DNA from 2 places in the Streptomyces odontotermitis genome. Region 2 is predicted to be linked to the other one. Evidence: predicted binding sites of a transcription regulator. Region 2 holds the regulator's gene; the other holds the start of a gene.
The links. The regulator HspR, encoded in region 2, represses chaperone genes until heat shock. The targets are predictions, from matches to a motif close to TTGAGNNNNNNNNNCTCAA.
Positions count from the first base shown of each region.

Region 1: lon (endopeptidase La) is a predicted target of HspR. The motif match lies at 7,083-7,101, and genes of this name have one in related genera.

Region 1 covers NZ_JBNJLS010000028.1:84,775-100,632, reverse strand. Annotated here, with positions in the region: gene ACQB60_RS42120 (sensor histidine kinase) at 1-1,716, opposite strand, end outside; gene ACQB60_RS42115 (hypothetical protein) at 2,097-2,942, shown strand; gene ACQB60_RS42110 (MarR family winged helix-turn-helix transcriptional regulator) at 2,961-3,470, opposite strand; gene ACQB60_RS42105 (lysozyme) at 3,711-4,562, shown strand; gene lon (endopeptidase La) at 4,631-7,060, opposite strand; gene ACQB60_RS42095 (RNA polymerase sigma factor) at 7,237-7,821, shown strand; gene ACQB60_RS42090 (zf-HC2 domain-containing protein) at 7,818-8,846, shown strand; gene ACQB60_RS42085 (ABC transporter ATP-binding protein) at 8,903-9,742, shown strand; gene ACQB60_RS42080 (hypothetical protein) at 9,739-11,109, shown strand; gene ACQB60_RS42075 (hypothetical protein) at 11,106-11,744, shown strand; gene ACQB60_RS42070 (rhomboid-like protein) at 11,696-12,580, opposite strand; gene ACQB60_RS42065 (hypothetical protein) at 12,673-12,915, opposite strand; gene ACQB60_RS42060 (spermidine synthase family protein) at 12,924-13,619, shown strand; gene ACQB60_RS42055 (response regulator transcription factor) at 13,686-14,426, shown strand; gene ACQB60_RS42050 (sensor histidine kinase) at 14,440-15,519, shown strand; gene ACQB60_RS42045 (multifunctional oxoglutarate decarboxylase/oxoglutarate dehydrogenase thiamine pyrophosphate-binding subunit/dihydrolipoyllysine-residue succinyltransferase subunit) at 15,786-15,858, shown strand, end outside.
Region 2 covers NZ_JBNJLS010000039.1:5,072-20,929, forward strand. Annotated here, with positions in the region: gene ACQB60_RS45330 (FG-GAP and VCBS repeat-containing protein) at 1-1,237, opposite strand, end outside; gene ACQB60_RS45335 (FG-GAP repeat domain-containing protein) at 1,441-2,796, opposite strand; gene ACQB60_RS45340 (FG-GAP repeat domain-containing protein) at 2,796-4,229, opposite strand; gene ACQB60_RS45345 ((Fe-S)-binding protein) at 4,481-6,763, opposite strand; gene ACQB60_RS45350 (NAD-dependent epimerase/dehydratase family protein) at 7,230-8,216, shown strand; gene ACQB60_RS45355 (WecB/TagA/CpsF family glycosyltransferase) at 8,228-9,013, shown strand; gene dnaK (molecular chaperone DnaK) at 9,395-11,266, shown strand; gene grpE (nucleotide exchange factor GrpE) at 11,266-11,949, shown strand; gene dnaJ (molecular chaperone DnaJ) at 11,986-13,176, shown strand; gene ACQB60_RS45375 (heat shock protein transcriptional repressor HspR) at 13,183-13,635, shown strand; gene ACQB60_RS45380 (hypothetical protein) at 13,756-14,259, shown strand; gene ACQB60_RS45385 (helix-turn-helix transcriptional regulator) at 14,587-15,078, opposite strand; gene ACQB60_RS45390 (hypothetical protein) at 15,107-15,568, opposite strand; gene ACQB60_RS45395 (helix-turn-helix transcriptional regulator) at 15,568-15,858, opposite strand, start outside.

The sequences.
Region 1 (15,858 bases), on a different contig from region 2:
GTCGAGCTTGAAGAGCGTGGCGAGCCGGTCGGGGTCCTGCTCGTGGTCCTCCAGGCCCTCGATGACGGCGAGCTGCCGCTCGACCAGGCCGAGGGTGCGCAGGGCGAGGTTGACGAACGTGCCGTGGATGGACTGCTTGACCTGCTCCAAGTGGGCCGCCGCTGCCGCCAGTTCGGCGCGCAGCTCCTCCCGCTCGTCGGCCATGGACTGGCCCCGGCCGACCAGGTGCTTGCGGTCGGACTCCAGCGTGGTGAGGCGCTCGGTCAACGCGGCGGCGCGCTCGTTCAGGATGTTGACGGAGCGGACGACCTGGGCGAACTCGTCGTCGCGGCCGGTGAAGCGGATCGGCTCCGCGGGCGGCGCACCGGCGGCCCGCTCGGCGGTGGCCAGGCGCGCGGAGCCGAGGCGCAGCACGGCGAGCGGCCGGGTGAGCGTCCGGGCGGTGGCCATGGCGACGCCCACGGCGGCCAGCAGGCAGCCGCCGACGAGGGCGACGCGCAGCTCCAGGGCGGTGACGTCGTCGTCGCGCAGCCGCTCCAGGTCCTTGGTGCGCCGGTCGGCGAGCGAGGACTCGGCGCCGCGCATCGTGTCGACGCGGGCCGAGAGCGCGGCGTCGACCTTGGCGCGGTCGTAGCGCTGCTCGGCGGCGGAGAGCGTGGGCTGGTCGGTGAGCCGGGCCAGGTACTTGTCGGCGGTGTCGACCTCGGAGCCGGTCACGGTCGACTCGTAGGTGGTGCGGGCCTCGTCGGGGGCGGCGTCCAGGAAGTCCGCGAGGGCGGCCTGTTCGCGCACCCGGGCCTGCTGGGCGGCGGCGCTGAGGCCGTCGCGGCGCTTGGCGTCGGCGGCGGACCCCCCGGCGGCGCGGGGCAGGCCCGTGACCGGGTCGAGGGTCGTGGCCGTGCCGGTGGAGCGGGGCACGGCGAGGGCGGCGAGCAGCAGTCCGCGGGTGGCGGCGGCCTGCTCCACGGCGTGGTCGAGGTCGGCGAGGGCGAGGCCGCCGGGGCCCGCCTCGGGCGGCAGTTTCTCGGCCAGCTCGCGGGTGAGCCCGTGCAGTTCCCCGATGGCCTTCGAGTACGCGACGTGGGCGGCGAGCGCGCTGGCCCGGCCGGTGACCGCCGATCTGCGGACGGCCGCGATGTCCGCGAGGTCGCGGCGCAGCTCTCCGGGGAGCTCCCCGGCGCGCAGCTCGTCGATCTGCCGGTCCACGCGGGCGCTGCGGCTGTCGGCGGGGCGCTTGCTCTTGGGGCGCCCTGCGGCGATGTAGGAGGTGACGTCGTCGCGCTCGTCGGCGAGGGCGTGGCTGAGCGAGACGGCCTGCTGGGTGCGCTCGCCGAGGGTCACCAGGTCCTGTGCGTCGCTCAGCCTGTCGGAGGCGGCGACGACGGCGGGGGCTCCCGCTCCGGCGACGGCGGCGGCCACCACGGCGACGGCGACGATCAGGCGGGAGCGGACGCGCTTGGTGGGCGGGGCGGGGCGGGTGGCGGGGGCGGCGGGAGCAGGGGCCGTCGCCTCCGGGGTCTGCGGGGCTTGCGGGCCTTCTTCGGGTCCGGCGGCTCCGTCAGGTCCGGCGGCTCTGTCGGCGCCGTCAGCTCTGTCGGCGCCGTCAGCTCTGTCGGTGCTGTGGGCCGGGCCGGCGTCGTCGGGGGCGTGGCCAGAGGTGGTGGTCGCGCCCGGCGTGGCCGTGGTGGCCTGCTTGCCTTTGCGCCGAGGCCGCATTTTCTGCACCGGTGCTCACATTCTTGACTCGTCTGCCCTTGGGCCCGGGTGACGATCCGTCAACACGAGCGACGCTCCCCGGCTACGGGTCCTGACCCTTCCAGTGCCGGTGAACGGCGGTCGCGCATCGCCTGCCTGGCCACCCGAAGGAGTGAACATCGGCCGGGAGTTGGCGAGCAAGTCCCGTCCCGGACCGCACGGGCCTGCGACGGGGCGCCGGTTGGACGTCTCCGGCGGGCTTTGGCAAGATGCGCCGCCACACCCCGCCGGAAGTGATCATTCCAGCCAAAACCCGGCGGTTGCGCCGCCCCTGAGGGCCGATCTCCCGTATCGATTCGGCTTCTTGTGGGTGCTGTGAAGGGGTCGTGCAGACTGGCCGGATGCGCATCGAACTCGCCACTCGACCCGGTGACCCCGCCCGCCCCAATGAGGACTACGCGTCGGTAGCCCTGCCCGCGTCCGGTCGGGGCGGTGCGCTCGTCCTCCTCGACGGCGTGACGCCCCCGCGCGGGGACGACGGCTGTCTGCATTCCGTTCACTGGTTCACGGCCCGGCTCGGCGGCGCACTGGGTGAACTGTCCGTTTCACGGCGGGATATGGCGCTGCCGGAGGTCCTCTCGGCCGCGATCGAGCGCACAGCGGAGGCCCATCGTCAAACCTGTGACCTTTCTCACCCGCGCACGCCGCAGGCCACGGTGGTCCTCGTCCGGTGGGACGAGGAGCGGGTCGAGCACCTGGTCCTGTCGGACTCGGCGCTGCTGCTCGCGCGGCCCGGGGGCGAGGTGGCGGCCGTCCTGGACCACCGTCTCGCGCAGCTGCCGCCCGCGGTCCGGGCACGGCGGGACGCGGTGCGGGCGCTGCCGCGCGGGTCGGCCGAACGGGAGGTCGCGGGGCGGGAGTACGCGGCGGCGGTCGAGGCCCTCCGGAACGCGGAGGGCGGCTTCTTCACCGCGGCGGCGGACCCTGCCGTGGCCGGGCTCGCCGTGACCGGGTCGGACGACCGGGACGCGGTCACCGGCATGGTGGCGCTCACTGACGGGGTGGGGCGCTGGGTGGAGACCTTCCGTGAAGGCGGGTGGGAGGACCTCTTCGCCCTCGTACGGAAGGAGGGGCCGGAGCGGGTCGTGGAGCGGGTGAGGGAGCTGGAGCTGGGAGACCCGCAGTGTGCGGAGTTCCCCCGGGGCAAGGTCCACGACGACGCCGCGCTGGTGCACGTGGAGCTGTGACCCGGGGACGGCCGGGCCTCAGGCCCCCTCGGCGCCCAGGTTCAACTGGTGCAGCAACCGCGCCAGTTCCGCCACCTCCCGCCGGTCCCACCCGGCGAGTTGGCGCACGTAGCGTTCGCGGCGGCCCGCCCGTACCGTGCGGAAGCGGTCGCGGCCGTCCGGGGTGAGCCGGACCAGCCAGGCGCGGCCGTCCGCCGGGTCCGGTTCGCGGGCGAGGAGGCCCAGCTCCTCCAGGGCGCGCAGCTGGCGGCTCATGGTCGCCTTGCCGACGCCGATGTACGCGGCGAGGTCGGTCGCCCGCTGCGGCCCCGCCTCGTCCAGGCGCACCAGCAGGCCGTACGCGGCGGGTTCGAGGTCCGGGTGGACCTCGCGCGCCATCTCGCCGGACGAGGCCCGAGCGCGTCGCAGAAATACCGTCAACTCCCGTTCGAGCGCCAGGAATTCGTGGTCTACGCCACTCTCGGGACGCCCCGGCAGCCCGCCCGGGGCACTCTCTCGGTCCACACCCTCGTGCACGTCAGCACCCATCCCGCACTTTCCCGATCCTGAAAGTTTCCGCCATTCTCGGCCATCGCCGCAGCTCCGCCAGTATTTCGCAGGCGTAGACCAACGGCAGCCCCCTGGCCCTCTTCCCACACACGGGTCTACGTGCGTAGCGTCATCGGTGACATGTTCACACCATTACTCGGCGACATGTCGACCGGCCCGACAGTTGGTCCCCCCACCGAGCTCCGCCCGAGCTCCATCGAGGCCCTTCGGAGGCACGCAATGCCCGTGCACAGACCCGGTACCGCCCGCAGATCCCCCGGCTCCCGCCGGACGGCGCTCCTGTTCGCCGTCGTGTCCGCCCTGTCCTCGCTCGCTCTCCTCGTCACCCTGCCCGGGGCGGCCGCCGCCCGGTCCGACGACGTGCCGCCGCGCGGCTCGGCCCACATGGGCATGGGCGTCGCCGAGCACGACGGCCAGGGGCCCGCCCCGAGTGACGGGAACGCAGCGAGCGTCGAGGGCGTCGACGTCAGCAGCCACCAGGGCAACGTCGCCTGGCAGACCCTCTGGAACAGCGGGGTGCGGTGGGCCTACGTCAAGGCCACGGAGTCCACCTCCTACACGAACCCGTACTTCGCCCAGCAGTACAACGGCTCCTACAACGTCGGCATGATCCGCGGCTCGTACCACTTCGCCACCCCCGACACCACGAGCGGCGCCACCCAGGCCAACTACTTCGTGGACCACGGCGGCGGCTGGTCCAAGGACGGCAAGACCCTGCCGGGCGCGCTCGACATCGAGTGGAACCCGTACGGGGCGGCCTGCTTCGGCAAGTCGGCCAGCGGCATGGTCAGCTGGATCCGGGACTTCCTCAACCAGTACAAGGCCCGCACCGGGCGGGACGCCGTGATCTACACGGCCACGAGCTGGTGGAAGCAGTGCACCGGCAACTACGGCGGCTTCGCCGCGAACAACCCGCTGTGGATCGCCCGCTACAACACGAGCCCCGGCGAACTGCCCGCGGGCTGGGGCTTCCACACGATCTGGCAGTACACGTCGACGGGCCCCACGGTCGGCGACCACAACAAGTTCAACGGGGCGTACGACCGCTTGCAGGCGCTCGCGAACGGTTAGGCGCACTCGGACGCACGCGGGCCCGGACCCCATACAGGGTCCGGGCCTTCGCGCACCGGCAGCCTCCCTCACGCGGCCGCCGGAACCTGCACCTCGCCGTCCACCTTCGCCGGGGTCAGGGCCAGTTCGAGCACCTGGCGGACGTCCGTCACCGTGTGCACGTCCAGCCTCTCCAGGACCTCGGCGGGGACGTCGTCGAGGTCCGCCTCGTTCCGCTTCGGGACGATCACCGTGGTGATCCCGGCGCGGTGCGCGGCGAGCAGCTTCTGCTTGACGCCGCCGATGGGCAGGACACGGCCGGTCAGCGAGACCTCGCCGGTCATGGCGACGTCCGTGCGGACCAGGCGGCCGGAGAGGAGCGACGCGAGGGCGGTCGTCAGGGTGATGCCCGCGCTCGGGCCGTCCTTCGGGACCGCGCCCGCCGGGAAGTGGATGTGCACGCCCCGGTCCTTCAAGTCGGCCACGGGCAGCTCCAGTTCGGCGCCGTGCGAGCGCAGGAAGGAGAGCGCGATGTGCGCGGACTCCTTCATCACGTCGCCCAGCTGGCCGGTGAGCTGGAGGCCCGCCGCGCCCGTCTCCGGGTCGGCGAGCGACGCCTCGACGAAGAGCACGTCGCCGCCCGCCCCGGTCACCGCGAGCCCGGTCGCGACGCCCGGCACCGCGGTGCGCCGCTCGGCCGGGTCCTGGGCGGACTCGGGCACGTGGTGCGGGCGCCCGATGAGGCCGCGCAGCTCGTCCTCGGTGACCGTGAACGGCAGCTCGCGGTCGCCCAGTTCGTGCTGGGCCGCGACCTTGCGGAGCAGCCGTGCGACGGTCCGCTCCAGGGTGCGCACCCCGGCCTCGCGGGTGTACTCGCCGGCGAGCTTGCGCAGCGCGCCCTCGTCGATGGCCACCTCGCCCGTCGCGAGGCCCGCGCGCTCCAGCTGGCGCGGGAGCAGGTGGTCGCGGGCGATGACGACCTTCTCGTCCTCGGTGTAGCCGTCCAGCCGGACCAGTTCCATGCGGTCGAGCAGCGCCTCCGGGATGGCTTCCAGGACGTTGGCCGTCGCGAGGAACACCACGTCGCTCAGGTCGAGTTCGACCTCCAGGTAGTGGTCGCGGAAGGTGTGGTTCTGCGCCGGGTCGAGGACTTCGAGGAGGGCGGCGGCCGGGTCGCCCCGGAAGTCGGAGCCCACCTTGTCGATCTCGTCGAGGAGGACGACGGGGTTCATCGACCCGGCCTCCTTGATCGCGCGCACGATCCGGCCCGGCAGGGCGCCCACGTACGTGCGCCGGTGGCCGCGGATCTCGGCCTCGTCGCGCACGCCGCCCAGCGCCACGCGCACGAACTTCCGCCCCATCGCGTGCGCGACGGACTCGCCGAGCGAGGTCTTGCCGACGCCGGGCGGGCCGACGAGGGCGAGCACGGCACCGCCGCGGCGGCCGCCGACCACGCCCAGGCCCCGGTCGGTGCGGCGCTTGCGCACGGCCAGGTACTCGGTGATGCGCTCCTTCACGTCCTGGAGGCCCGCGTGCTCGGCGTCCAGGACCTCCTGGGCGCCGCGGATGTCGTAGGCGTCCTCGGTCCGCTCGTTCCAGGGGAGTTCGAGGACGGTGTCGAGCCAGGTGCGGATCCAGCCGCCCTCGGGGGACTGGTCGCTGGCCCGCTCCAGCTTCTCGACTTCCTTGAGGGCGGCCTCGCGGACCTTCTCGGGGAGGTCGGCGGCCTCGACACGGGCCCGGTAGTCGTCGGACTCGTCCTCGTCACCGCTCTCACCATTCAGCTCGCGCAGCTCCTTGCGGACGGCGTCGAGCTGGCGGCGCAGCAGGAACTCGCGCTGCTGCTTGTCGACGCCCTCCTGGACGTCCTTGGCGATGGACTCGGCGACGTCCTGCTCGGCGAGGTGCTCGCGCAGCTGCTCGGTGGCGAGCTTCAGCCGGGCGACCGGGTCGGCGGTCTCCAGGAGTTCGATCTTCTGCCCGATGCTGAGGAAGGGCGAGTAGCCGGAGTTGTCGGCGAGCGCGGACACGTCGTCGATCTGCTGGACGCGGTCCACGACCTGCCAGGCGCCGCGCTTCTTGAGCCAGCTGGTGGCGAGCGCCTTGTACTCCGTGACGAGCTCGGCGACGGCGCCGGGAAGGGGGTCGGGGCCGGAGTCGTCGAGCCGCAGCCCCTCCACCCAGAGGGCGGCGCCGGGGCCGGTGGTGCCCGCGCCGATGCGGACGCGGCCGCGCGCCCGGATGAGGGCGCCCGGGTCGCCGTCGGAGAGACGGCCCACCTGCTCGACGGTCCCGAGGACACCCGTCGCGGCGTAGGTCCCGTCGATGCGCGGAACAAGCAGCACCTGCGGCTTGCTGGCACCGGAGCGGGCGGCCGCCTGGGCGGCCTCCACCGCCGCGCGCACATCAGTGTCGGACAGGTCGAACGGGACCACCATGCCGGGCAGCACGACCTCGTCGTCGAGCGGCAGCACGGGCAGCGTGAGCAGAGTGTTCGCCGTGTTGGACTCAGCAGCCATGATCTCCCCTTAGGCATTCAAGTTGAGCTATGCCGACTCAATGCTCGTGAGCGCGCCATTGTTCCCCCGGGGGTGTTCGCTGTGAGCGATCACCGTGGGGCGGTGTGGCTCCGAGGGGTCCGTGAACCGCCCGGCGGGGCGCGGGCGATAGAGGGGACGTGAGACTGTTCCGCCCCATGGGGGCCGACCGGGGGGACGACGACGCGGCGCTGCTGCGGGCCGTCGCCGACGGGGACGCACAGGCGCTGGCCGTGCTCTACGACCGGCACGCCGGGTGGCTGCACGCGCGGCTCACCCGGCGGTGCGCGGACCCCGACGTCGTACGGGAAGTGCTCCAGGACACCTTCCTCACCGTGTGGCGCTCGGCCGCCGCGCACCGGGGCGGGGAGGCCGGGGGCTGGCTCTGGGTGATCGCGGCCCGCCGCCTGGTGGACGCCGGGCGCGCGCAGGCACGGGCCGTCGCGGCGCAGCGCGCCGCCACGGAGAGCGCCCCCGAGCAGGCGGCGCCGTCCGCCGAGGACCGCGTGCTCGCCGCGCTCGAGTACGGGGACGTGGGCACCGCGCTCGACCGGATCTCCCCCGAGCTGCGCGAGGTGCTCCGGGCCACCGTCGTGGACGGGCTCACCACCCGCGAGACCGCACGGCTCCTCGGCATACCCGAGGGCACCGTGAAGACCCGGGCGATGCGCGCCCGCCGCGAGCTGCGCGCCGCGCTCGCCCAACTCTCCCCAGGCGGCGACCCGTTGGGAGGACTGACATGACCGTACGAGAGCCGGGGCGCCCGCCCTGGCACGTGACCGGCGACCTGGCGGCCCGGTACGCGACCGGCGACCTGCCGGAACCGGACGCGTGGTCGCTGGAGAAGCACGTGGAGTCCTGCGCGGACTGCGCGGGGGCGGTGTCGGCGGCGGTGCGGGACGGGACGGCGGGGGCCGTGCTGGGCACAGTGCGGGAGGCCGTGCTCGCGGAGGCCGTCCGCGTGGAGACCGTCCGCGTGGAGACCGCGGCGACGGTACGGGGGTCCGTCGCCGCCGGGTCTTCCTCGGCGCGGCCGCGGCGGGGGCCGCGGCTCCGGCCGTCGCGGGCCGTACGGGGATCCGCGCCCGACGGGTCCCCTCCGTCACGGCCGCGCTGGGCGCTGCGGCTGCTGTGGGCCGTCGGGCCCGCCCTGCGCGGGGCCTGGGTGGCGGCCCTGCTCGTCGTGTGCGCGGGGGCGCTCGGGCTCGCGCACGGGGCCGGGTTCGGCGGGGCCAGGCCGATGCTGTTCGCCCTCGCGCCCGTACTGCCGCTGGCCGGGGTGGGGTTGTCCTACGGGGCGCATGCCGACCCCATGTACGAGATCACCGCCTCGACTCCCGGTGGCGGGCTGCGGCTGCTCCTGACGCGGACCGCCGTCGTCCTCGGCGTGAGCCTGCCGCTGCTCACCGCCGTGGGCGCCGCCCTGCCCGCCATGGGCGCCGCACCGGGCGCCGCCGCGCTGCTCCTGCCGTGCCTCGCCCTCACCCTGGCCGCCCTCGCCCTCGGCTCCTGCGTCGGCTGCCGCGCCGCCACCGGCGTCACCGCGACGGCCTGGCTGCTCGCCGTGCTCGGGCCCGCCCTCGCGGCGTCCGGTGACGGCCGCGCGCCCGGCGTCTTCCCCAGCGGCGCGCTCGCCGAGCAGCTGGCCCGGTATGTCTCCGGGCCCGCGTCGCAGGGGAGTTGGGCCCTCGCGGCCGCCCTCGGCGCCGCCCTGCTCGGGCTGCGCCGCCACTCCTTCGACTTCCACCGCCGTACGGAGGCACCGTGACCGACCACGAGAGCAGCACTCCCACCCGTCTCCCACCACCGCCCTCGACCGAGGCGCTGCGCGCCGCTCCTCCTGACCCTGCCGTCCGCGTCAGCGGGCTCACCGTCCGCCACCGCAGGACCCTCGCCCTCGACGCGGTCGACCTCGGCTTCGGCACCGGCGTGCACGGCCTGCTCGGCCCGAACGGGGCGGGCAAGACCTCGCTGATCCGCGTCCTCGCGACGGTCGCGAAGCCGGACGGCGGGCGGGTCGAGCTCTTCGGCGCCGACGTGGCCGGGCACCGCGAGCGGTCCGCTGCGCGGCGCCGGCTCGGCTATCTGCCGCAGGAGTTCGGGTACTACCCGGGCTTCACGGTGCGGGAGTTCGTGGCGTACGTCGCGTGGCTCAAGGAGATGCCGCCCGCGCGGACGGCGGCCGCGGTGGAGCGCGCGGTGCGCCGGGTCGGGCTCGCCGACCGCATCGACGCGAAGGTGAAGACGCTCTCCGGCGGCATGGTCCGCCGCGTCGGCATCGCGCAGGCCGTCGTCAACGACCCCGACGTGCTGCTCCTCGACGAGCCGACCGCCGGGCTCGACCCGGAGCAGCGCGTCGCATTCCGGACGCTGCTCCAGGAGTTGGGCACGGAGGCGACGGTCGTCGTCTCCACGCACCTCGTCGAGGACGTGGCCGCGGCCTGCACCGAGGTCACCCTCGTCGAGGCGGGCCGGGTCGCCTACCGCGGCACGCCCGCGACGCTCGCCGGCCTCGGCACCGAGACCGCCGGAGCCACCGACGACGGCTCCGGCAGCCCCGGCGGCAGCCCCATCGAGCGCGGCTACACGGCGGCCCTGCGCAGCCACCGGTCGGGCACGGCAACGGCCACGGCCCCCAACTCCCGCACAGAGGGCGCCCGATGACCCTCCTCGGCGCCTCCCCCGCACCCGGCACGGCGCCCACCGCCCCCACCCCCCTCTCCCTCCGCCTGCGCGCCCACCCCCTCACCACCGAACTCCGGCGCGGCATCGGCCCCTGGTCCGGGCTCGCCGTGGTGGCCGTCGTCGCGTTCGGCATGGGCGCCCACACCAACGACTGGCAGGGCCACTGGGCCCGCACCTGCGACCTGCTGCGGTCGTCGGGGCTGCTGCTCGGCGGGCCCCTCGCCCTCGCCGCGGGGTGCTGGAGCGGCGGCCGTGAGCGGCGCCGGCGCACCGGTCCGCTGCGCGCCTCGCTGCCCCGCACCCCACTGCGCCAGACCCTGCTCGCCGCCGCGCCCACCGCGTTCTGGCCCGCCGCCGGATATCTGCTCGCGGCGGCCGGCTCGCTCCTCGCGACCTGGCCGTACGCGGGCGGCGGCAGCCCCTTCCTGTCGCTGATCGCGGCCGACGCGGTGGCCCTCGCCTCGCTGTCGCTGATCGGGTTCGTGGCGGGCAGGGTCGTCCCGTGGCGGCTCACCGCGCCGCTGCTCGCCGCGCTCGGCTACCTCGCCCTGGGCGCCCCCACCTACTCGACGCGCGACGCCCGCTGGCTGAGCCCCGCCCTGGAGCACAGCTATGACTGGGACCGGCCGGTGTGGTGGTTCGGGGCCGCCGCCGTGGTGTGGGCGGCGGGGATCGCGGGCGCCGTGCTGCTCGGGTACGCCGCCCGCGTGCGCGCCGTCGCCCTCGTCCCGCTGGCCGCCGCGGCCTGCGCGGGCGCGCTCCTCGTGCACACCGCCGACGACCTGTGGCGCCCCGACCCCGAGGCCGCCGCCCTGGTCTGCGACGGCGGCACGCCCCAGGTGTGCGTGACCGCCGTCGAGAGCAAGCTGCTGCCCGACGTGAGCCGGGCGACGGCGGGCTTCCGGGCGAAGCTGCGCGGCGTCGGGGGTGTGCCGGAGCGGCTGGTGGGCGGGCCCTGGGACGCGCGGCCGAGGCAGCGCGACAAGCCCCGCTACGCGCCCGCGAAGGGCGCGGACCGGCTCGCGGGACTGGATTTCTCGGTCCTCCGCGACCACCTCACCGACCCCGACTTCTACGCGAACACGGCCGCGGGCGAACTGTTTCAGGACCGGGACTGCACGAGCGCGGAGGTCGACGACGGCAACCGGTACGGGGAGCGCGCCACGAACATCAGCGACGCCGTGCTCCAGTGGCTCGCCCCTGTGCCCTCCTTCTCGTACTACGGAGAGGGCGCCGAGCGGCAGTTGAAGAAGATCGAGGCGATGTCGGACAAGGAGCGGAAGGCGTACCTCACGCGGTACTTCGCCGTGGACTCCTGCGACCCGGAGCAGGTGCCCGTGCCATGACCGGTCTCCCTCTCACCCACCGCAACGGCGCCTTCCTCTACGCCCGTTCCCGCGCCCTCCCTCTCACCCTCACCACCCTCGCCGGGGCCGCCGCCGTCGCCGCGTGGGGCGCGCACTGGCTGCAGGAACAGCTCGGGTACGGGGGCAACGCCCGGGTCCCCGTGGTGGTGCTCGCCCCGCTGCTCGCCGCCTCGGCGATCGGCACCGGACTGCACAGCCACAGCGACGACCTCGACCGCACGGCCGTGCGCCCCTGGTGGCCGCGCCGGGCCGCTCAACTGCTCGTCCTGACTGCCCTGGCCGCATGCCTGCTCGCGCTCGCCGTGCCAGGGGATCCGGGGCGGTGGGGCGCCGCCGCGATCGTCCGCAACGCACTGGGCGACACCGGGCTCGCGGCCGCGTCGGCGGCCCTCCTCGGGGCGCGCCTGAGCTGGCTGCCGGTCACGGTGTACGGGAGCGCCGTGTACCTCGCGGCGCCGAGGGAGGCGGGGGGTGCGCCCGCCGTGTGGGCGTGGGTGATGCAGCCGGGGCCGCAGGGGGCGGCCTGGGCGGTGGCCGTGGGGCTGTTCGCCGCGGGCGGGGTGCTCTACGCCTTGCGCGGGGCCCGCCCGGAGGAGCCCGGTCCGCGGGCCTGACGCCAGCGCCGCACCAGCGGCCAGGTGGAGACGCCGATCACCAGGGACAGCAGATGGCCCCAGTTGGTCATCGGGTCGGTGAAGGCGATGAGGTCGTCGACGAGCATCCAGCCGAACCCGGCGAGCACCGTCCAGCGCAGCCACGGCGTGAGCAGCCCGGCGAGCGCGCCGACGCTGGCGGCGACGCCGAAGCTGATGCCGTAGTCGAGCCGGTGCAGCGAACTGTCGGGCAGATGGCCCGCCAACACCGAGAGCCCGACCGGCACTTCGGTGGCCAGCGTCGCCACGACGTGCCCGAGCAGGAAGACCCCGGCGGTGCGCAGCGCGCCGATGCGGCGTTCGAGCGCGGTCAGGACGAGCAGGAACCCGATGGCGTACGGGGAGGTGATGCCGCCCGCGATCCACAGCGCGCTGGCGACGAGGACGAGCAGCGGCTGCTGCGTGAGGTGCGCGACGTCCGTGCTGGAGCCCTGCTGCAGTCCGGACACGAAGGACGGGTCGGCGTACTGCGCGAGCAGCGAGGTCGCGGTGAGCACGGCCGCGTAGCCGAAGGTGAAGGGCGTGCCGGTGGGCGTCGGCAGGATGCGCCAGGGGCGCAGCTTCCGCCAGGAGGCGGTGCGGGCGCACGCACCCGCGGCCGGAGCCGCGGCCTCGGCGACGGCGGCAGCGCCCTGGGCAGCCGCACCCGGATCCTGGTCCACCGCATCCGGCGCACTCACCACAGGAGGTCTCACGCCACCGGCCCGGCCCTGCTGGCGCGGGATCCCGTCCAGCGGCGGCGCGTCGGTGGTCGAAGGCTCGGCGGTCGCCGCGGCAGCGGTGGAACTCAAGTTCACAGTGAGGCGCTCCTTCCGTCTGCGCCCACCCTTTGCCCAGTTTTGCGGCGCTGTCTATGACCGACGCCACGTGAGGCGCGATTCACAGAAGTTCACAGCAACCTCTCAGGCCGGTCCCGCGTTGCGGGCAGCCCCGAACCGTCCGCCGTGAGCGACCTCAGGAGCCGGTCCACGTAGGCCCGCAGACGCGCCGTCATGTCGTAGTGCTCCGGGTCGAGCGCACTGGAGAAGCCGCACTGCGCGAAGTGCTCGACGGCCCGTCCAGGGTCGCTCCGGCCCGCGGATCCGAGCGGGCTCTCCCCGTCCTCACCGCGGGGGACCGCACCCGGCCGCATGGGTGAGGATGGGGAGCATGCACGAAGACACCAACGCCCCGGTCGTGCTCGACCGCCGCGAAGGCCCCTACGGCGAGGTCGTGCTGCGCCGCCACGGCGCGCTGCTGCAGATCATCGCCAACGGCACGTTCCTGATGGACACTTCGGACGGCCGCTCCGAGCGCCTCCTCGTCGACGCGGCCCGCGACGCCCTGGACGACCGCCCCGCACCGGGCGTCCTCATCGGCGGCCTCGGCGTCGGCTTCTCCCTCGCGCACGCGGCCGCCGACCCGCGCTGGGGCCGGATCACCGTCGTGGAGCGCGAGCCCGCGATCATCCACTGGCACTGCTCCGGACCCAGGCCGCCCCTGTCCGCCCTCTCCCGCGAGGCGATCGCCGACCCGCGCACGAGCATCCGGTTCGTGGACCTCGTCGACTACGTACGGGAGTCCGCGGACACCTACGACGCCCTCTGCCTCGACATCGACAACGGCCCCGACTGGACCGTCACCGACGGCAACGACAGCCTCTACTCCCCCGCCGGACTCGCCGCCTGCCGGGCCCGCCTCACACCCGGCGGCGTCCTCGCCGTCTGGTCCGCGCAGCCCTCGCCCGCTTTCGACGACGCTCTACGGAATGCCGGGTTCCAGCAGGTACGTACGGAAGAGATCCCCGTTGCCCGGGGCGTACCGGACGTGGTCCACCTCGCCGTAAGGGCTGCGTAGCCGAGGTGCGGTCACGCCCCGTACTCTGCTGACCGAACACCAAGCGATCAGTGTCAGGGGCGGGCGATGGAGCAGACACACACCTCCCACAACGGCGCCACGGCGGCGATGCCCGGCGCGCAGCGCCGGGTGCTGGTGGTCGAGGACGATCCGACCATCGTCGACGCCATCGCCGTGCGGCTGCGGGCCGAGGGTTTCGTGGTGCAGACAGCGGCCGACGGCCCCTCGGCCGTCGACACCGCCCAGGCGTGGCAGCCGGATCTGCTGATCCTGGACGTCATGCTGCCGGGCTTCGACGGCCTGGAGGTCTGCCGCCGCGTGCAGGCCCAGCGCCCCGTGCCGGTCCTCATGCTGACCGCGCGTGACGACGAGACGGACATGCTGGTCGGGCTCGGCGTCGGCGCCGACGACTACATGACCAAGCCGTTCTCGATGCGTGAGCTGGCGGCCCGGGTGCACGTCCTGCTCCGGCGGGTCGAGCGGGCCGCCCTGGCCGCGACCACGCCGCGCTCCGGCATCCTGCGCCTCGGCGAGCTGGAGATCGACCACGCCCAGCGCCGGGTCCGGGTGCGCAGCGAGGACGTGCACCTGACGCCCACCGAGTTCGACCTCCTGGTCTGCCTCGCCAACACGCCGCGCGCGGTGCTCTCCCGCGAGCAGCTCCTCGCCGAGGTCTGGGACTGGGCGGACGCCTCGGGCACCCGTACCGTCGACAGCCACATCAAGGCGCTGCGCCGGAAGATCGGCGCGGAGCGGATCCGCACGGTGCACGGCGTGGGGTACGCGCTGGAGACCCCCACTCCGTGAGGGCGGCCGCGAGATGAGCGGGCCCTTCGGAGCCCTGAGGCCGTTCTCCATCAAGACCAAGCTCGGCGCTCTGGTCGTCGTCTCGGTCTTCATCACCACGGGCCTGCTCGTGGTCGCCATGAAGACCGAGACCGAGCTGCGCTTCATCACGGTCTTCTCGGTGATCGCGACGCTCCTGATCACCCAGTTCGTGGCGCACAGCCTCACCGCGCCCCTCGACGAGATGAACTCGGTGGCCCGCGCCGTCTCGCACGGCGACTACACCCGCCGCGTGCAGGGCGCCGACCGCCGCGACGAGCTGGGCGACGTGGCCACCACCATCAACCGCATGGCCGACGACCTGGAGGCCCAGGACCAGCAGCGCAAGGAGCTCGTCGCCAACGTCTCGCACGAGCTGCGCACCCCCATCGCGGCCCTGCGCGCGGTCCTGGAGAACGTCGTGGACGGCGTCGTGGAGGCCGACCCCGAGACCATGCGCACCGCCCTGAAGCAGACCGAGCGCCTGGGCCGCCTGGTCGAGACGCTCCTGGACCTGTCCCGGCTCGACAACGGGGTCGTGCCCCTGAAGGCCCGCCGCTTCGAGGTCTGGCCCTATCTCTCGGGCGTCCTGAAGGAAGCCAACATGGTGGCCTCCGCGCGCAAGGGCATGCCGTCCGGCTCCGGCAGCCACACCCGTACGGACGTCCATCTGCACCTCGACGTCTCGCCGCCCGAACTGACGGCGTACGCGGACGCCGAGCGCCTGCACCAGGTCGTCGCGAACCTCATCGACAACGCGGTCAAGCACAGCCCGCCGCACGGCCGCGTGACCGTCCGGGCACGCCGCGGCCCCTACCCCGAGTCGCTCGACCTGGAGGTCCTGGACGAGGGGCCCGGCATCCCCGAGTCGGAGTGGCACCGGGTCTTCGAGCGGTTCAACCGGGGCAGCGGCGCGGGCGCGGTCCCGCACGGCCCCGGCAGCGACGGCGGCACCGGACTCGGCCTCGCCATCGCGCGCTGGGCGGTCGATCTGCACGGCGGCCACATCGGGGTGGCCGAATCCTCGCGGGGCTGCCGGATCGAGGTCACCCTTCCGGGCCTGCCCGAAGACTGAACTTGACGTAGGGTTCGAACCGGGCCGGGCATCGCGCACACGACGGAGCCGATGGTCAGGCACGCAGCCGCGGGGCGACACACCCACGCGGCTCCCCACGTGTACGAAACCTCGCTTGTTTCCCGCCATTCACAGCCCCGAAACCCACGATCCAGTGTGACTTACGCGACGGATGCAGGGCCCGGCCTGCACCTGGCGAGGTTGGGGGCGTAGCCTTTATTTCCGCTGTCCATCACCTTGTGAAGCGGAAGAGGGCGGTTACCGCCGTGTCGCCACAGTCCCCCAGTAACTCGAGCATCTCCACCGAGACCGACCAAGCCGGGCAGGGCAAGAACCCTG
Region 2 (15,858 bases):
CCGCGATCGCGAGGTCCGCCCTGCCGTTCTTGTTGATGTCCTTGAGGCGCAGCGAGGAGCCGAAGTGGTCCTCGGGCTCGGCGACTCCGGGGACGCCCGCCGTCTCCTGGTGCCAGGACGTCCCGGCGCCCGGGCGGCCGTTCGCGGTGCCCTTGAGCAGGACCACGCTGCCGGTACCCGCGACGCCGCCGACGTTCTCGCCGGGCGCGCCCACCGCGATGTCGGGGTGGCCGTCGCCGGTCACGTCGCCCGCGGTCACCGCCGCGCCGAAGCGGTCGCCCGGCTCGTCTGTGCCGGGGACGCCCGTGCTGGACTGGTCGTACGTCACCGGGGCGCCCAGTTCGTTGCCGTGGCCGCCCATCCGGACGGTCACCGAACCGCCCTTGCCCGCGCGGGAGTTGCCGGTGATGAGGTCGTCGAAGCCGTCGCCGTCGAGGTCGGCGTGCGCGGCGGTGTCGCGGGTCGCGGTGGGGTCGTCGCCCTCGGCGAGGACCTTCGCGTAGTAGCCGTAGTCACCGGCGCCCGCCGGGAGGTGCGCGGTGTAGGCGCCGCCGTCGGCCCGCTCCCCGTACAGGACGTACGAGACGATGTCCTTGGACTGGAACTTCCCGGCGTCCATGCCGGTCAGGCGCACGCCCTTGGGCAGGAAGTCGACCTCCAGGCCGAAGGGGCGGTCCGGGTCGGGCACGCCCTCGGCGTAGTACCACCAGTTGTCGCCGCTGATCACGGCGAGGTTCGGGGAGCCGTCGAAGTCCATGTCGCCGAAGGCCACGCCCTCGCCGAAGCGGCCCTCGGTGTCGGCGGGGGCGTTCAGGACCAGGCCGCCGGAGGCGAAGCCCGACTCGTTGCCCCACAGGATGGTGACGGAGCCGGTGGGCCTGCCCTCCACCCGCTCGCCGGGGGCGCCGACGATCAGGTCCGCGAAGCCGTCGTGGTTGACGTCGCCGCTGGTGAGGCTGTCGCCGAAGGCGTCCTCCGGCTCGGTCTTCCCGGGCACCTCGGAGGTCTCCTGGGTGAGCGTGATGTGGCGGGCGGCCGCGATGCCGTTCGCCGAACCGAGCGTGACAGTCACGGAGTTGGTCTTGGGGTTGCCGATGGCGAGGTCGCGGTAGCCGTCGCCGTTGTAGTCGTCGCTGAGCGTCGTGGCGGCGCTCGCCGAGCCCGCGAGGGGCAGGGTCAGGCCCGTCGCGGCGAGGGCCGCGACGGTCGCGGTGGCGGCCAGTGTTCGTACGCGCACGGGAACTCCCTGACAGAGGGGTGGAGCTGTCGGGGATGTGACTCGTGGGGTGCGCGAAGGGTTGTGCGCCGGGGGCGGGAAGTTGGCTTCCAGGTGAACGGCGCGCGGGGCAAATCGCCCTATGGGGGGCTGAGTTGGACGAATGGCTGCGCGATGGTGACCTACGGGCGGCCCAGCCCGACCTACGGGCGGCCCAGCCCGACCTACGGGCGGCCCAGCCGGACGCCGAGCTCCTTGCTGCCGAAGTGCCGCACCCGCCCCATGTCGAGCCCGTCCGGCCCGCCCGGGAACACCAGGAACAGCCCGGCCTCCTTGTCGTGCCGCTGCGTGAAGGCGACCACGTCCTGGCGCCCGTCGCCGTCCGCGTCGAGCAGTGCCTGCGCCCCGAACCTGAACGCCTCCACGCCGTCCGGCAGCCCCTTGTCGTCCCCGCTCACGGTCTGCCCGGTCGCCACGTCGAAGCCGCCCTTCGCCGACGCGGGCAGCAGGATCAGCCTGTCCGGGTCGATGAGGTGGAAGCCGGGCCTGCCGGTCAGCAGGTCGGCGCGGCCGTCGCCGGTGACGTCGCCGATCTCCGTGCCCGAGCCCCAGGTGGAGCCGCGCCCCTGGAGGACCTCGGGCGAACGACCTTTGCCGGGGCCCGACTTGGAGCCGTAGAAGAGGGTGAGCGTGCCGGGTTCCAGATCGCCCGGGCCCGGTGAGACCACGAGGTCGTCGATGCCGTCGCCGTCCACGTCACCGGCGGTGGCGCCGCCGGCACCCTCGTAGCCGCCCATGGCGGAGCCGATCGCCTCGGCGGAGGCTCTGGTCAGGCCCTGCGGGCCGCCCCGGAAGTAGGCGGTCTGCGGCGGCCCGTCCGGCGGGTCGTCGTTCTGCTCGTAGTCATCGGCGTCGTACGGGTAGGTGAACAGCGCGTCCGTGCGCCCGTCGCCGTCGAAGTCGCCGGTGACACCGCTCTGCGCTGCCCCGTGATCGCCGCTGACGCGGCCTGTCCGGGCGGGCCTGCCGTCTTCGAAGGGACCGAACTGGATCGTCCTGCCGCCGGTGAGGTCGGCGTTGCCGTCGCCGTCGAAGTCGCCCGCCGCCGTCGGCCGGAAGGCGTCCGGAACCGAGAGGCGGCGCGGCTGCGAGACGCCGCGCGGCCCGCCGTACAGGGCAAGGGTCTCGACCTTCTCGCCCTGCTGCCGCGGGGCGACGAGGTCGGGGAAGCCGTCGCCGTCGAGGTCGGCGCGGAGCGGAGAGCCGTACCCGGAGTCGGGGCCGCCGCCCGGCAAGGTGGTATGCCACCCGGGGTGGAGCCCGCCCTTCGAGCCGTAGACGACGACGAGCGAAGTGCCGTGCTCGCGGGAGGCGAGGGGGCCCGCGAAGTCGTCGTAGCCGTCGCCGTTGAGGTCCTTCAGGTGGACGGGGTGCCCGGATTTCGCGGGCTTTCCGGCGGCCGGGCGGGCCCCGGAGGGCGCGGGCGCGGCGGCGCCGTCCGGCTCCCCGCCGGTGAAGAGCCCGCACCCGGACAGGAGCACGGCGCAGCACAGCGCGGCACCGGGCGCATGCCACTTCACTAAGACTTCTCCATGGCGGTGAACTCGGCTGTGGAGAAGGTGAGTTGGGCCTTGCGCGACACCAGCGTCCCCGGCTCCGCCCCCGGATGGACGCCCACCGTGTCCCCGCCGGAGGCCAGCGACGTCTGGAGCACCAGGTCGGCCTTCTTGTCCCCGTCGAAGTCCGCGACCTTCAGGACGCGCGTGGTGCCCTGGGCAGAACGGGAACCGGCGCTGGGGCCGACGAGTGCGGTGGCGTTCTCCACCAGCCCCGACGCGCGGGCCCGCAGCACCCGGACGTCCCCGGCGCCGCCCCCGCTTCCGCTGCCCGCCCCGCTCAGCACGAGCTCGCTCAGCCCGTCGCCGTCGAAGTCCCCGGCGTCCACGGAGACGTCGCGCGCCTCCAGCGTGCCGCGCACCGTGCCCGGCACGTCGTACCGGAGCGCGACGCCGCGCGGCCCGGCGACGGCGGCGTCCGTGCCCTTGCCCTTCCCGAAGCGTCCGAAGGCCACGTCGGTTCCCGACGGGAGCAGCACCCCGGTCCGGTTGGGCCCCTTCGGCCCGCCGCGGACGACGCTGAGGGTGCCGCCCGCCTTCCGGACCACGATGTCGTCGTAGCCGTCCCGGTCCACGTCCGTCGCGGGCAGCGGCAGGATGTCGTTGCCCGGCGAGAGCAGCGGCTTCCCGGCGGCGCGCGGGGCGCCCTTGCGCGTGAACGGCCCGCGCAGGAAGCTCAGCCGGGCCCCGCTGGCGTGCACCACGAGGTCGCTCGCGCCGTCCCCGTCGAAGTCCCCGCAGGCGGGCTGGTCGGCCCAGTCGTTGCCGAACCGGGCCTGCGCCGGGACCTGGAGCTTGACGGCCTTGCCGGCGAGCCCGCGCGGCGACCCGAAGAGGATCTGCAGCGGCACGGGCGGCTGCCCCTGCCCGTCGTACGGCGGGTCGGTGGAGACGACGAGGTCGGTGAACCCGTCCTTGTTCAGATCGCAGGACGCCTCCGACTCGAAGGCGGCGGGCAGCTGGCCCTTGGTGCGGGCCCCGTTGGCGTGCGCGGTCAGCAACTGCCGCGCCCCGGGCGTCAGTCCGTCAGGACCGCCGTACAGCACTCCGATCCCGGCGTCGTCGCCCCCGTCGGGGTGCGCCAGGTCGTCGAGTACGAGGTCACGGGCGCCGTCGCCGTTGAAGTCGTCGTCGACGCGGCTGCCCTTGCCCTGCGGGACGGGCCGGAGCGCGGCACCCTTGCCGGCGAGGCTGACGGGCTTGTGGCTGCCGCTGCCGGAGCCGCCGCCGCTGTCACTGCCGTTGCCGCCGCAGGCGGTGGCGAGGGTGAGCAGGGCCGCACAGCCGACCGCCACAGAGACGAGCCGCGCCCGCTCCCTGTACCCGCCCCGCACCGGCCCCAGGCCCAGGCCCAGGCCCAAGCCCAGGCCCCGGCCCACGGGTCTGTCCCCGCTCACGCCACTGTCACGTATGCCCGCACTCCGCATTGCCGCTCCACCCCGACCACACCAGACGTCACAACGTCCACATGATGCGCCTGCACCCTGCACACGAGTAAGCCCGGGGGGATGCCGCTTTGGTCACGCAGGGGTCACAGGCACCGACGTACCGGCGTACTGGCGTACCGACGTGCCTGCCCGCCGACATGACGAACGGCCGGTGCCGTCCCTTCCGGGGCGGCACCGGCCGTTCGGCCGTACGGTTCGCGCTACTTGACGGGCTCCGGCTCCGGCGCGTCCGCCGACTCCTCCTCGCCCGCCGGGTCGACCGGCGTCTTCACGGAGTCGAGCAGGAGCTGCGCCACGTCCACGACCTGGATGGACTCCTTCGCCTTGCCGTCGTTCTTCTTGCCGTTGACCGAGTCGGTCAGCATGACGAGGCAGAACGGGCAGGCGGTGGAGACGATGTCGGGGTTGAGGGAAAGGGCCTCGTCCACACGCTCGTTGTTGATGCGCTTGCCGATCCGCTCCTCCATCCACATCCGCGCACCACCGGCGCCACAGCAGAAGCCGCGCTCCTTGTGCCGGTGCATCTCTTCGTTCCTGAGCCCCGGGACCTTGCCGATGATCTCGCGCGGGGGCGTGTAGATCTTGTTGTGGCGGCCCAGGTAGCACGGGTCGTGGTAGGTGATGATGCCCTCGACCGGGGTCACCGGGATCAACTTGCCCTCGTCCACCAGGTGCTGGAGCAGCTGGGTGTGGTGGATGACCTCGTAGTCGCCGCCGAGCTGCGGGTACTCGTTGCCGAGGGTGTTGAGGCAGTGCGGGCAGGTCGCGACGATCTTCTTCGCGGACCGGGGCTTACGGGATTCCTCCGTCGCCTTGCCGTCGTCGTCGAGCTCCTCGCCGAACGCCATGTTGAGCGCCATGACGTTCTCCTGGCCGAGCTGCTGGAACAGCGGCTCGTTGCCGAGGCGGCGGGCCGAGTCACCGGTGCACTTCTCGTCGCCGCCCATGATCGCGAACTTGACGCCCGCGATGTGCAGCAGCTCCGCGAATGCCTTGGTGGTCTTCTTGGCGCGGTCCTCCAGGGCGCCCGCGCAGCCGACCCAGTAGAGGTACTCGACCTCCGTCAGATCCTCGATGTCCTTGCCGACGACCGGGACCTCGAAGTCGACCTCCTTGAGCCACTCCAGGCGCTGCTTCTTCGCCAGGCCCCAGGGGTTGCCCTTCTTCTCCAGGTTCTTGAGCATCGTGCCCGCCTCGGACGGGAAGGCGCTCTCGATCATCACCTGGTAGCGGCGCATGTCGACGATGTGGTCGATGTGCTCGATGTCGACGGGGCACTGCTCCACGCACGCACCACAGGTGGTGCAGGACCAGAGCACGTCCGGGTCGATGACGCCGTTCTCCTCGTGCGTCCCGATCAGCGGCCGCTCGGCCTCCGCCAGGGCGGCGGCGGGAACGTCCTTGAGCTGCTCCTCGCTCGCCTTCTCCTCGCCCTCCATGGACTTGCCGCCACCGGCGAGCAGGTACGGGGCCTTGGCGTGCGCGTGGTCGCGCAGCGACATGATGAGCAGCTTCGGGGAGAGCGGCTTGCCCGTGTTCCAGGCGGGGCACTGCGACTGGCAGCGGCCGCACTCGGTGCAGGTGGAGAAGTCGAGGATGCCCTTCCAGGAGAACTGCTCGACCTGGGAGACACCGAAGACGGCGTCCTCGGCCGGGTCCTCCCAGTCGATGGGCTCCCCGCCGGAGGTCATCGGCTGCAGCGCGCCGAGCGCCACGTCGCCGTCCGCCTCGCGCTTGAACCAGATGTTGGGGAAGGCGAGGAAGCGGTGCCAGGCCACGCCCATGTCGGTCTTCAGGGCGACCGTGATCATCCAGATGAAGGAGGTCGCGATCTTCAGGCCCGCGAAGAAGTACGTGAGGTTCTGGAGGGTGGACAGGTCCATCCCGTCCAGCCAGGAGACGACCGGGTACGAGATGAAGAACGACGCCTCGTAGCCGTCCACGTGGTGCTGGGCGCCCTCGAGGGCGTGCAGCATGAAGATGCAGACGCCGACGATGAGGATGACGGCCTCGACGAAGTACGCCTGGCCGATGTTGGAGCCCGCGAAGCGCGACTTGCGGCCCGGTCGGCCGGGGCGGCTCAGCTGCCGGATGACGATGAGCGTCGCGATGCCGATGATCGTCAGCGTGCCGATGAGCTCGACGAAGATGTTGTACGGCGCCCAGTCACCGATGAGCGGCAGCATCCAGTCGGCCTTGAAGAGCTGCCCGACGGCGTTGACGATCGTCAGGAGCAGCGAGAAGAACCCCACCGCCACGAACCAGTGCGCGACGCCGACGATGCCCCAGCGGTTCATCCGCGTATGGCCGAGGAACTCCTTGACCACCGTGATGGTGCGCTGCTTGGGGTCGTCGGTACGGGTGCCGGCGGGGACGGGCTGGCCGAGCCGTACGAAGTTCCAGATCTGGAGGATGGCACGGCCGAACAGCGCGACGCCGACCGCGATTAGGACGAGCGACACGATGATCGCGGCGAGTTGCATTGAGGGCTCCTCGGGCCTGCGAGGCGGACTTCGTAGCTGACTGACTGGCTCAGCCGGCCACGCGATTACTAAGCGGTAACTTATGGAGTCCGTCTGAGACTACCCATTTACGGGGTTGCACTGTAGCCAGGGCGGCGGTGATCTGTGTCGCTCAGGCTTGCCTCACCGGGCAAACCGGATCGCCGGGCGCCGCTGCACGCGTACAGGCCGATGCCGGCCGGCGTGCGGTCGGTGGGGCGGCGGTCACGTGGGTCATGCGCGCATGAGACGGGGTGGTGCCGGGCGGCGGGCCCCGGCGCGCGGATGCGTTGTGCCCGTCGCGCGAAGAATGCGCCGACTTCTCGGCTGAATGGCTGGCGACCCGGCCGACGGTGCTTGTGCGCGCCGGGGCTGACGATCAACGAATGTATTTTTTGCCAGGGTTTGGCCCATTTGGCGTGGATGAAGGAGAAGGCGCGTGGCGAACATCGACGCGGTGGTGACCGGGGCGGGCGGCTTCATCGGAGGGCACCTCACCCGTGCCCTGCTCGCCGAGGGGAAGAGCGTCCGCGCCGTCGACCGCAAGCCGGTCGAGGAGTGGTACCAGGTCCACGCCGACGCGGTGAACACCGTCCGCGACCTCTCCCTGCGGGACGCCTGCGTGCAGGTCCTCGACGGCGGCGCCGGCGAGGTCTACCACCTCGCCGCCGACACGGGCGGCATGGGCTTCATCGAGTCCCACAAGGCCGCCTGCATGCTGTCCGTCCTCTCCAGCACCCACATGCTGCTCGCCGCCCGCGACAGCGGCGTCGGCCGCTACTTCTACTCCTCCTCCGCCTGCGTCTACGCCGCCGACAAGCAGACCGACGCCGACGTCACCGCGCTGCGCGAACAGGACGCCTACCCGGCGATGGCCGAGGACGGCTACGGCTGGGAGAAGCTCTTCAGCGAGCGCATGGCCCGCCACTTCCGCGAGGACTACGGACTCGCCGCCCGCGCCGCCCGCTACCACAACGTCTACGGCCCGTACGGGACCTGGACCGGCGGCCGCGAGAAGGCACCGGCCGCCGCCTGCCGCAAGGTCGCCGCCGCCGTCCTGTCCGGCGCGCGCGAGGTGGAGATCTGGGGCGACGGCGAGCAGACCCGCTCCTTCACCTACATCGACGACTGCGTCGAAGGCACCCTGCGCCTGGCCCGCAGCGAGGTGACCGAGCCCCTCAACGTCGGCTCCGGCCAACTGGTCTCCATCAACCAGCTGTACGCCGTCGTCGAGCAGATCGCCGGAGTCGAGCTGAGCCACCGTCACATCCCGGGCCCGCTCGGGGTGCGCTGCCGCAACAGCGACAACACCCGGATCTACAAGGAGCTCGGCTGGCAGCCCGGGATCTCCCTCCTGGAGGGCCTGGAGCCCACCTACCGCTGGGTGTACGACCAGGTGAAGGCCCAGCTCGACGGCCGCCCCCACCAGGTCTGACGGCGACCGCCATGGTGATCCCCCGCGTCGATGTGCTCGGCACCGCCGTCAGCGCCGTCGGGCCCCGCGTCGCCCTCGACGAGATCACCCGCTGGGTGCAGTCGGACGGCGCCGTCCGCAGCTACGTCTGCGTCACCGGCGTCCACGGCGTCATGGAATCCGTCCGCGACCCCGAACTCCGCGCCGTCCACAACGCCTCCGGGCTCACCGTCCCCGACGGGATGCCCATGGTGTGGGCCGGGCACCGGGCCGGGGCGTGGTGGATGGACCGGGTCTACGGGCCCGACCTGATGCTGGCCACGCTGCGCCGGGCCGCCGAGCGAGGCTGGACCTCGTACCTGTACGGCGGCGGACCCGGCGTGCCCGAGCTCCTCGCCTCCCGGCTCACCTGCCGATTCCGTGGTCTGAGGATCGTGGGCACTCACTCCCCGCCCTTCCGCCCGCTCACCGGGGCCGAGGACGAGGAGGCGGTCGCGCGCATCAACGCCAGCGGCGCGGACCTGGTCTGGGTGGGCCTGGCCACGCCGAAGCAGGAGCGCTGGATGGCCTCCCACCGGCCCCGCCTGAACGCGTCCGCGCTGCTCGGAGTCGGCGCCGCCTTCGGCTTCCACACGGGCCGCGTGCCGCAGGCGCCCGAGTGGATGCGCGGCCGCGGCCTGGAGCGGGCGTACCGCCTGTCGAAGGAGCCGCGCCGCCGGTGGCGCCGCTATCTGCGCAACAACCCGGAGTACCTGGCGCGCATCGCGGTGCGCCCGCCGAGGATCCTGCCGGTTCCGCAGAACGGTGAACTCCGTTGAGGATCACACTCGTTCACCGCTTCTACGCCTCCGGTTCTACGCCTCCGGTTCTACGCCTCCGGGGCGCCCAGCGGTGAGAACGGGGCGGTGCGTGACCAGGCGGCGACGCGGATGGCGACGCGAACGGGCCGTGGGGGTACGCGGGGCGGCTCAGTGCCGAGAAGGGGGTGCTTGAGCTGCTGCGGCAGTGACCGCGGGGCGAACCGCTGGTCTACCCCGACAAAGCGGGAAAAAGGCTTGCGGCGCCTCGCCCGTGTCGCGTTCCTGCCTGTAAGGGCGGGATAAAAGTTGAGTGGCCTCGACTCAGGTCTGTTGACGATGTCCGATGGGTCATGCATCCTTGAGTCAGTTCCACTCAAGAAGGTATCTGGAGGAATCGAAATGGCACGTGCGGTCGGCATCGACCTGGGCACGACTAACTCCGTCGTCAGCGTTCTGGAGGGCGGTGAGCCCACCGTCATCACGAACGCAGAGGGCGCCAGGACCACGCCGTCCGTCGTCGCCTTCGCCAAGAACGGTGAGGTGCTCGTCGGCGAGGTCGCGAAGCGTCAGGCGGTCACCAACGTCGACAGGACCATCCGGTCGGTCAAGCGCCACATGGGCACCGACTGGAAGGTGGACATCGACGACAAGGGCTTCAACCCCCAGCAGATCAGTGCCTTCATCCTGCAGAAGCTGAAGCGCGACGCCGAGTCGTACCTGGGCGAGAAGGTGGCCGACGCGGTCATCACCGTCCCGGCGTACTTCAACGACTCCGAGCGCCAGGCGACGAAGGAGGCCGGCGAGATCGCGGGCCTGAACGTCCTGCGTATTGTCAACGAGCCGACGGCGGCCGCCCTGGCCTACGGCCTCGACAAGGACGACCAGACCATTCTCGTCTTCGACCTCGGTGGCGGCACCTTCGACGTCTCGCTGCTCGAGATCGGCGACGGCGTCGTCGAGGTGAAGGCCACGAACGGCGACAACCACCTCGGTGGTGACGACTGGGACCAGCGCGTCGTCGACTACCTGGTCAAGCAGTTCAACAACGGCCACGGCGTGGACCTGGGCAAGGACAAGATGGCGCTCCAGCGCCTCCGTGAGGCCGCCGAGAAGGCCAAGATCGAGCTGTCCTCCTCCACCGAGACCACGATCAACCTGCCCTACATCACGGCCTCCGCCGAGGGCCCGCTGCACCTGGACGAGAAGCTCACGCGCGCCCAGTTCCAGCAGCTCACGTCCGACCTCCTGGAGCGCTGCAAGACGCCGTTCCACAACGTCATCAAGGACGCCGGCATCCAGCTGAGCGAGATCGACCACGTCGTTCTCGTCGGTGGCTCCACCCGCATGCCCGCCGTCGCCGACCTGGTCAAGGAGCTGACCGGCGGCAAGGAGGCCAACAAGGGTGTGAACCCGGACGAGGTCGTCGCCATCGGCGCCTCGCTCCAGGCCGGTGTCCTCAAGGGTGAGGTCAAGGACGTCCTGCTCCTCGACGTGACCCCGCTGTCCCTCGGTATCGAGACCAAGGGCGGCATCATGACCAAGCTGATCGAGCGCAACACGACGATCCCGACGAAGCGTTCGGAGATCTTCACGACGGCCGAGGACAACCAGCCGTCGGTGCAGATCCAGGTCTACCAGGGCGAGCGCGAGATCGCGGCGTACAACAAGAAGCTCGGGATGTTCGAGCTCACGGGCCTGCCGCCCGCGCCCCGCGGCGTCCCGCAGATCGAGGTCTCCTTCGACATCGACGCCAACGGCATCATGCACGTGACCGCGAAGGACCTGGGCACGGGCAAGGAGCAGAAGATGACCGTCACCGGTGGCTCCTCGCTGCCGAAGGACGAGGTCGACCGCATGCGCCAGGAGGCCGAGCAGTACGCGGACGAGGACCACCGCCGCCGCGAGGCCGCCGAGTCCCGCAACCAGGGCGAGCAGCTCGTCTACCAGACGGAGAAGTTCCTCAAGGACAACGAGGACAAGGTCCCCGGCGAGGTCAAGACCGAGGTCGAGGAAGCCGTCACCGAGCTGAAGGAGAAGCTCAAGGGCGAGGACACGGCCGAGATCCGCACCGCCACGGAGAAGGTCGCCGCCGTCTCGCAGAAGCTGGGCCAGGCCATGTACGCCGACGCCCAGGGCGCGCAGGCCGCGGGTGGCGCCGAGGGTGCCGCTCCGGGTGGCGAGGCCCCGAACATGTCGAAGGACGACGACGTCGTGGACGCCGAGATCGTCGACGACGAGAAGCCCGGTGACGCGAAGGGCGGCGCCGCCTGATGACTGAGGAGACCCCGGGCCTCGGCGACGCCGAGAACCCCGACGTCCCCTCCGGCGCCACCCCTGATGACGCGGCGCCGAAGGCCGCCGAGCCCTCCACCGAGGAGGGCCCGGCGGCCCCGGCCGGGGACGCAAGCCAGTCGGTCGGCCTGACCGCCCAGCTGGACCAGGTCCGTACCGCGCTCAACGAGCGCACCGCGGACCTCCAGCGGCTGCAGGCCGAGTACCAGAACTACCGCCGCCGGGTGGAGCGGGACCGGGTGACGGTGAAGGAGATCGCCGCGGCGAACCTCCTCACCGAGCTCCTCCCGACCCTCGACGACATCGGCCGCGCCCGTGAACACGGCGAGCTGGTGGGCGGCTTCAAGTCGGTGGCGGAATCCATGGAGACCGTCGTCGCGAAGCTCGGCCTCCAGCAGTTCGGCAAGGAGGGCGAGCCCTTCGACCCGACGATCCACGAAGCCCTGATGCACAGCTACGCACCGGACGTCACCGAGACGACCTGCGTGGCGATCCTGCAGCCCGGCTACCGGATCGGCGAGCGCACCATCCGTCCCGCGCGCGTGGCGGTGGCCGAGCCGCAGCCCGGCGCGCAGACGGTCAAGGAGTCGGAAGGGACCGCCGACGCCTCGGCCGCCGAGGCGGACGAGAAGAAGGAGACCGGTGGCCCGGACGAGGGCTGACGGCATTGAGATGAGTGAGGAGGGACGTCGAGGCCGATGAGCACCAAGGACTTCATCGAGAAGGACTACTACAAGGTCCTCGGCGTCCCCAAGGACGCCACCGAAGCCGAGATCAAGAAGGCGTACCGGAAGCTCGCGCGCGAGAACCATCCGGACGCCAACAAGGGAAACGCGAAGGCGGAGGAGCGCTTCAAGGAGATCTCCGAGGCGAATGACGTCCTCGGCGACCCCAAGAAGCGCAAGGAGTACGACGAGGCGCGTGCTCTCTTCGGCAACGGCGGCTTCAGGCCGGGCCCCGGCGGCGCCGGCGGCGGCACGTTCAACTTCGACCTGGGCGACCTCTTCGGAGGCGGCGCCCAGGGCGGTGGGGCGGGCGGCGCCGGCGGCTTCGGCGGCGGGCTCGGTGACGTCTTCGGGGGCCTGTTCAACCGGGGCGGCGGTGGCGCGGGGACGCGCACGCAGCCGCGCCGCGGCCAGGACATCGAGTCCGAGGTCACGCTCAGCTTCACGGAGGCGGTGGACGGCGCGACGGTCCCGTTGCGCATGTCGTCCCAGGCCCCCTGCAAGGCGTGCTCGGGCACGGGCGACAAGAACGGCTCACCGCGCGTGTGTCCCACGTGCGTGGGCACCGGCCAGGTATCGCGAGGCGGCGGCGGAGGCTTCTCGCTCACCGACCCCTGCGTGGACTGCAAGGGCCGCGGGCTGATCGCCCAGGACCCCTGCGACACCTGCAAGGGCTCGGGCCGCGCGAAGTCCTCGCGCACGATGCAGGTCCGCATCCCGGCGGGCGTCTCGGACGGTCAGCGCATCCGCCTCCGCGGCAAGGGCGCTCCCGGTGAACGGGGCGGCCCGGCGGGCGACTTGTACGTCGTTGTCCACGTCGACGCCCACCCGGTCTTCGGCCGCAAGGGCGACAACCTCACGGTGACGGTGCCGGTGACGTTCGCGGAGGCCACGCTCGGCGGCGAGGTCAAGGTGCCGACCCTCGGCGGTCCGCCCGTGACCCTCAAGCTGCCGCCGGGGACGCCCAACGGCCGTACGATGCGGGCCCGCGGCAAGGGCGCGGTCCGCAAGGACGGCACCCGCGGCGACCTCCTGGTGACGGTGGAAGTCACGGTTCCCACTTCCCTCACCGACTCGGCGAAGGAAGCACTGGAGTCGTACCGGAAGGCGACTGCGGGCGAGGATCCGCGGGCAGAACTGTTCCAGGCCGCGAAGGGAGCGTGACGGAAAGTGGACAGGGACGGCCGCCGACGCAACCCCTACCAACTGACCGACGAAACCCCGGTGTACGTCATCTCGGTGGCGGCACAGCTGAGCGGACTGCATCCGCAGACCCTCCGCCAGTACGACCGCCTGGGCCTGGTCTCCCCCGACCGCACCGCGGGCCGGGGCCGCCGCTACTCGGCCCGCGACATCGAACTGCTCCGCCAGGTGCAGCAGTTGTCGCAGGAAGAGGGCATCAACCTGGCCGGCATCAAGCGCATCATCGAGCTGGAGAACCAGGTCGCCGCGCTCCAGTCCCGCGTCGCGGAGCTCTCCGCGGCCGTGGAGGGAGCCGCCGCCGCCATGCAGCAACGTGAGGCGGCGGTACACGCCTCGTACCGCCGCGACCTGGTGCCGTACCAGGATGTGCAGCAGACGAGTGCGCTGGTGGTGTGGCGCCCGAAGAGACCGGGCGACTAACACTTCTCCGCGTGCGAAGTGCTTGTACAAAGGGGCCGGGAGGCGGGAACCTCCCGGCCCCTTCGCGCGTTGCGGAGGGCGACCTGATCACGTGATCGTTGTGGGGGAAGTGAGCAACACATGGCCATGGTGGGCCTGTTCTGGATCGCCGAGGGCGATGTGTACGTGGGCGCGAAGCCGTCGGGCCTGGCCCCCGGCGTCCGCCTGACACCGGAGGGCGTGGTGGCCCTCGGCCACAACCAGTCGGGCCTGTGGCTCTGGGAGGACGTGCACGCCCTGACGGTGGCGGACATCCCCGTGAAGTCCCTGAAGCGCCAGGTGGGCGCGGTGGTGGACCTGGCCCTCACGGTCGGCCTCGGCGGCGCGGACGAGGCCCCGGCGATGACGGTGTGCGTGGAGTCCCCGGACGGCGAGGAACACGAACTGACGGCGTACGTCGCCGCGGCCACGGGCTACTCCCAGACCGAGGTCGACCTCTCCCGCACACTCCTGTCCCGCCTGACGGAGGGCGCCGCGACGATGTCCACGACGCTGGCGTCCATGTCGGAGTGGGGCCGCGCGTGGGAGGGCGGGTCGCCTCGGGGGGCTGAGCGGGTGGGGTTGTTGCGGGGGTGGGTGGGTTAGTGGGCTGACTGTCCCTGCCCACGAGGGGCAGGGTGGGCGTGCCCCGGCTTCCTCCCGGCGCAGCAGGTGGAGGTCGACGGCCGGGGCACGCCCGGGGAAAGTCGGCCCTGCGGTCGGAGTTGTGCCGCAGGACCTTCCGCACGGCGGGACGGACCTCGGCAGAGGCCCCCCGTGTCTCGTGTCCCGCCGGGATCCACGATGCAGGGCCCTGCGGGTGCGGCACCAGCGTCATCTTGTTGCTGTGCAGGGTGCGGGGGTGGGGACAGGGAGGGACTAATGGGGTCAGGAGGCCCAAAGAGGCTAGAAAAAATGGCGGGGCTAGCGGGGCTAGCGGGCGAAGCCTGAGCCGAGGGCGTTGGACTGGCTGAGCAGGTAGCCGAGTTGGGCGCGGCTGGTGCTGCCGAGAGTGGTGGCGAGTTTGGCGATGTGGACGCGGGCTGTGCGGACGTTCATGCTGAGGCGGGTGGCGATCTGACCGTCGGTGAGACCTTCGGTCAGGAGAGCGGCGATGGCCCGCTGTCGCGGGGTGATGCCTCCCTGGCCAGTGGGTGGGTGGGCCGCGACCGGATACATGGGGGTCGCCCTGTGCCACAGGCAGTCGAAGATGGCGACCAAGTGGTGCACGACATCCGGCTGGTGGAGCCGGAGAGCCACCGTGCGGTCCTGGTTGGCGGGGATGAAGGCGACGGTGCGGTCGAAGACGAGGAGTCGTTCGGTGACTTCGTCGAGGGTGCGCACTTCGACGTCGCCGGTGCTCTGCTCGAAATGCGCGACGGTGGCGAGCGAGTGGCGGGACGTGTGCTGATACAGCGTGCGCATGCGGGCACCGCGAGCGAGTACCGCATGCTCACGGGGGAAGGGCATGGGCGGCCAGCTCCTGGGGTGCCCGAGCCCCCGGCTGGATGGCGAGCGCTTCTCGTGAAGTGGCCTCCACGGCCTCGTCTATGGCCTGGTCGATGTGGTGAAATCCGCGCAGGACCGTGAGACCGGAGCCGACTGGTCTGGGTGGCGCCGCCACGCCCTGAGGCGCGACCGATTCCAGGACCGAGGCAAGTGCCGCTGTTCGAGCTCGCTGACCGGCGATGGTGCCCACGACGTCGTGGAGGAGACGAGTCAGGGCGACGTCCGGAGTGGCGGGCAGCAGCCATGTGGCGCACTCGGTAGGTGCCCGGAGAAGACCGAGGCGTAGCAGGCAGGGAGCTTCGTCGACCTCCACCCGGTGGATGCGGCCCTCGCGTAAGGCGTCTTTGTACAGGCTTTCGCCGAGCTCGCAGAGCCCCTCGGCGGGGTGCGGCGCATGACCTGGCATCAGCGGTCTTGTTTGAGGATGCCGGACTCGCCGATGAGGTAGCCGAGCTGGGCGCGGCTCTCGCTGCCGAGGGTGGCGGCGAGTTTGGCGATGTGGACGCGGACGGTGCGGACGTTCATGCCGAGGCGGGTGGCCATCTCCGCGTCGGTGAGGCCCTCGATGAGGAGAGTGGCTATGGCCCGCTGGCGGGGGGTGATGCCGCCCGGTTCGGTGGGCTGCGGGGCCGCGTACGGGTACATGGGGGTGGCCAGTCGCCAGAGGCGCTCGAAGGTGGTGACGAGGTAGTCGAC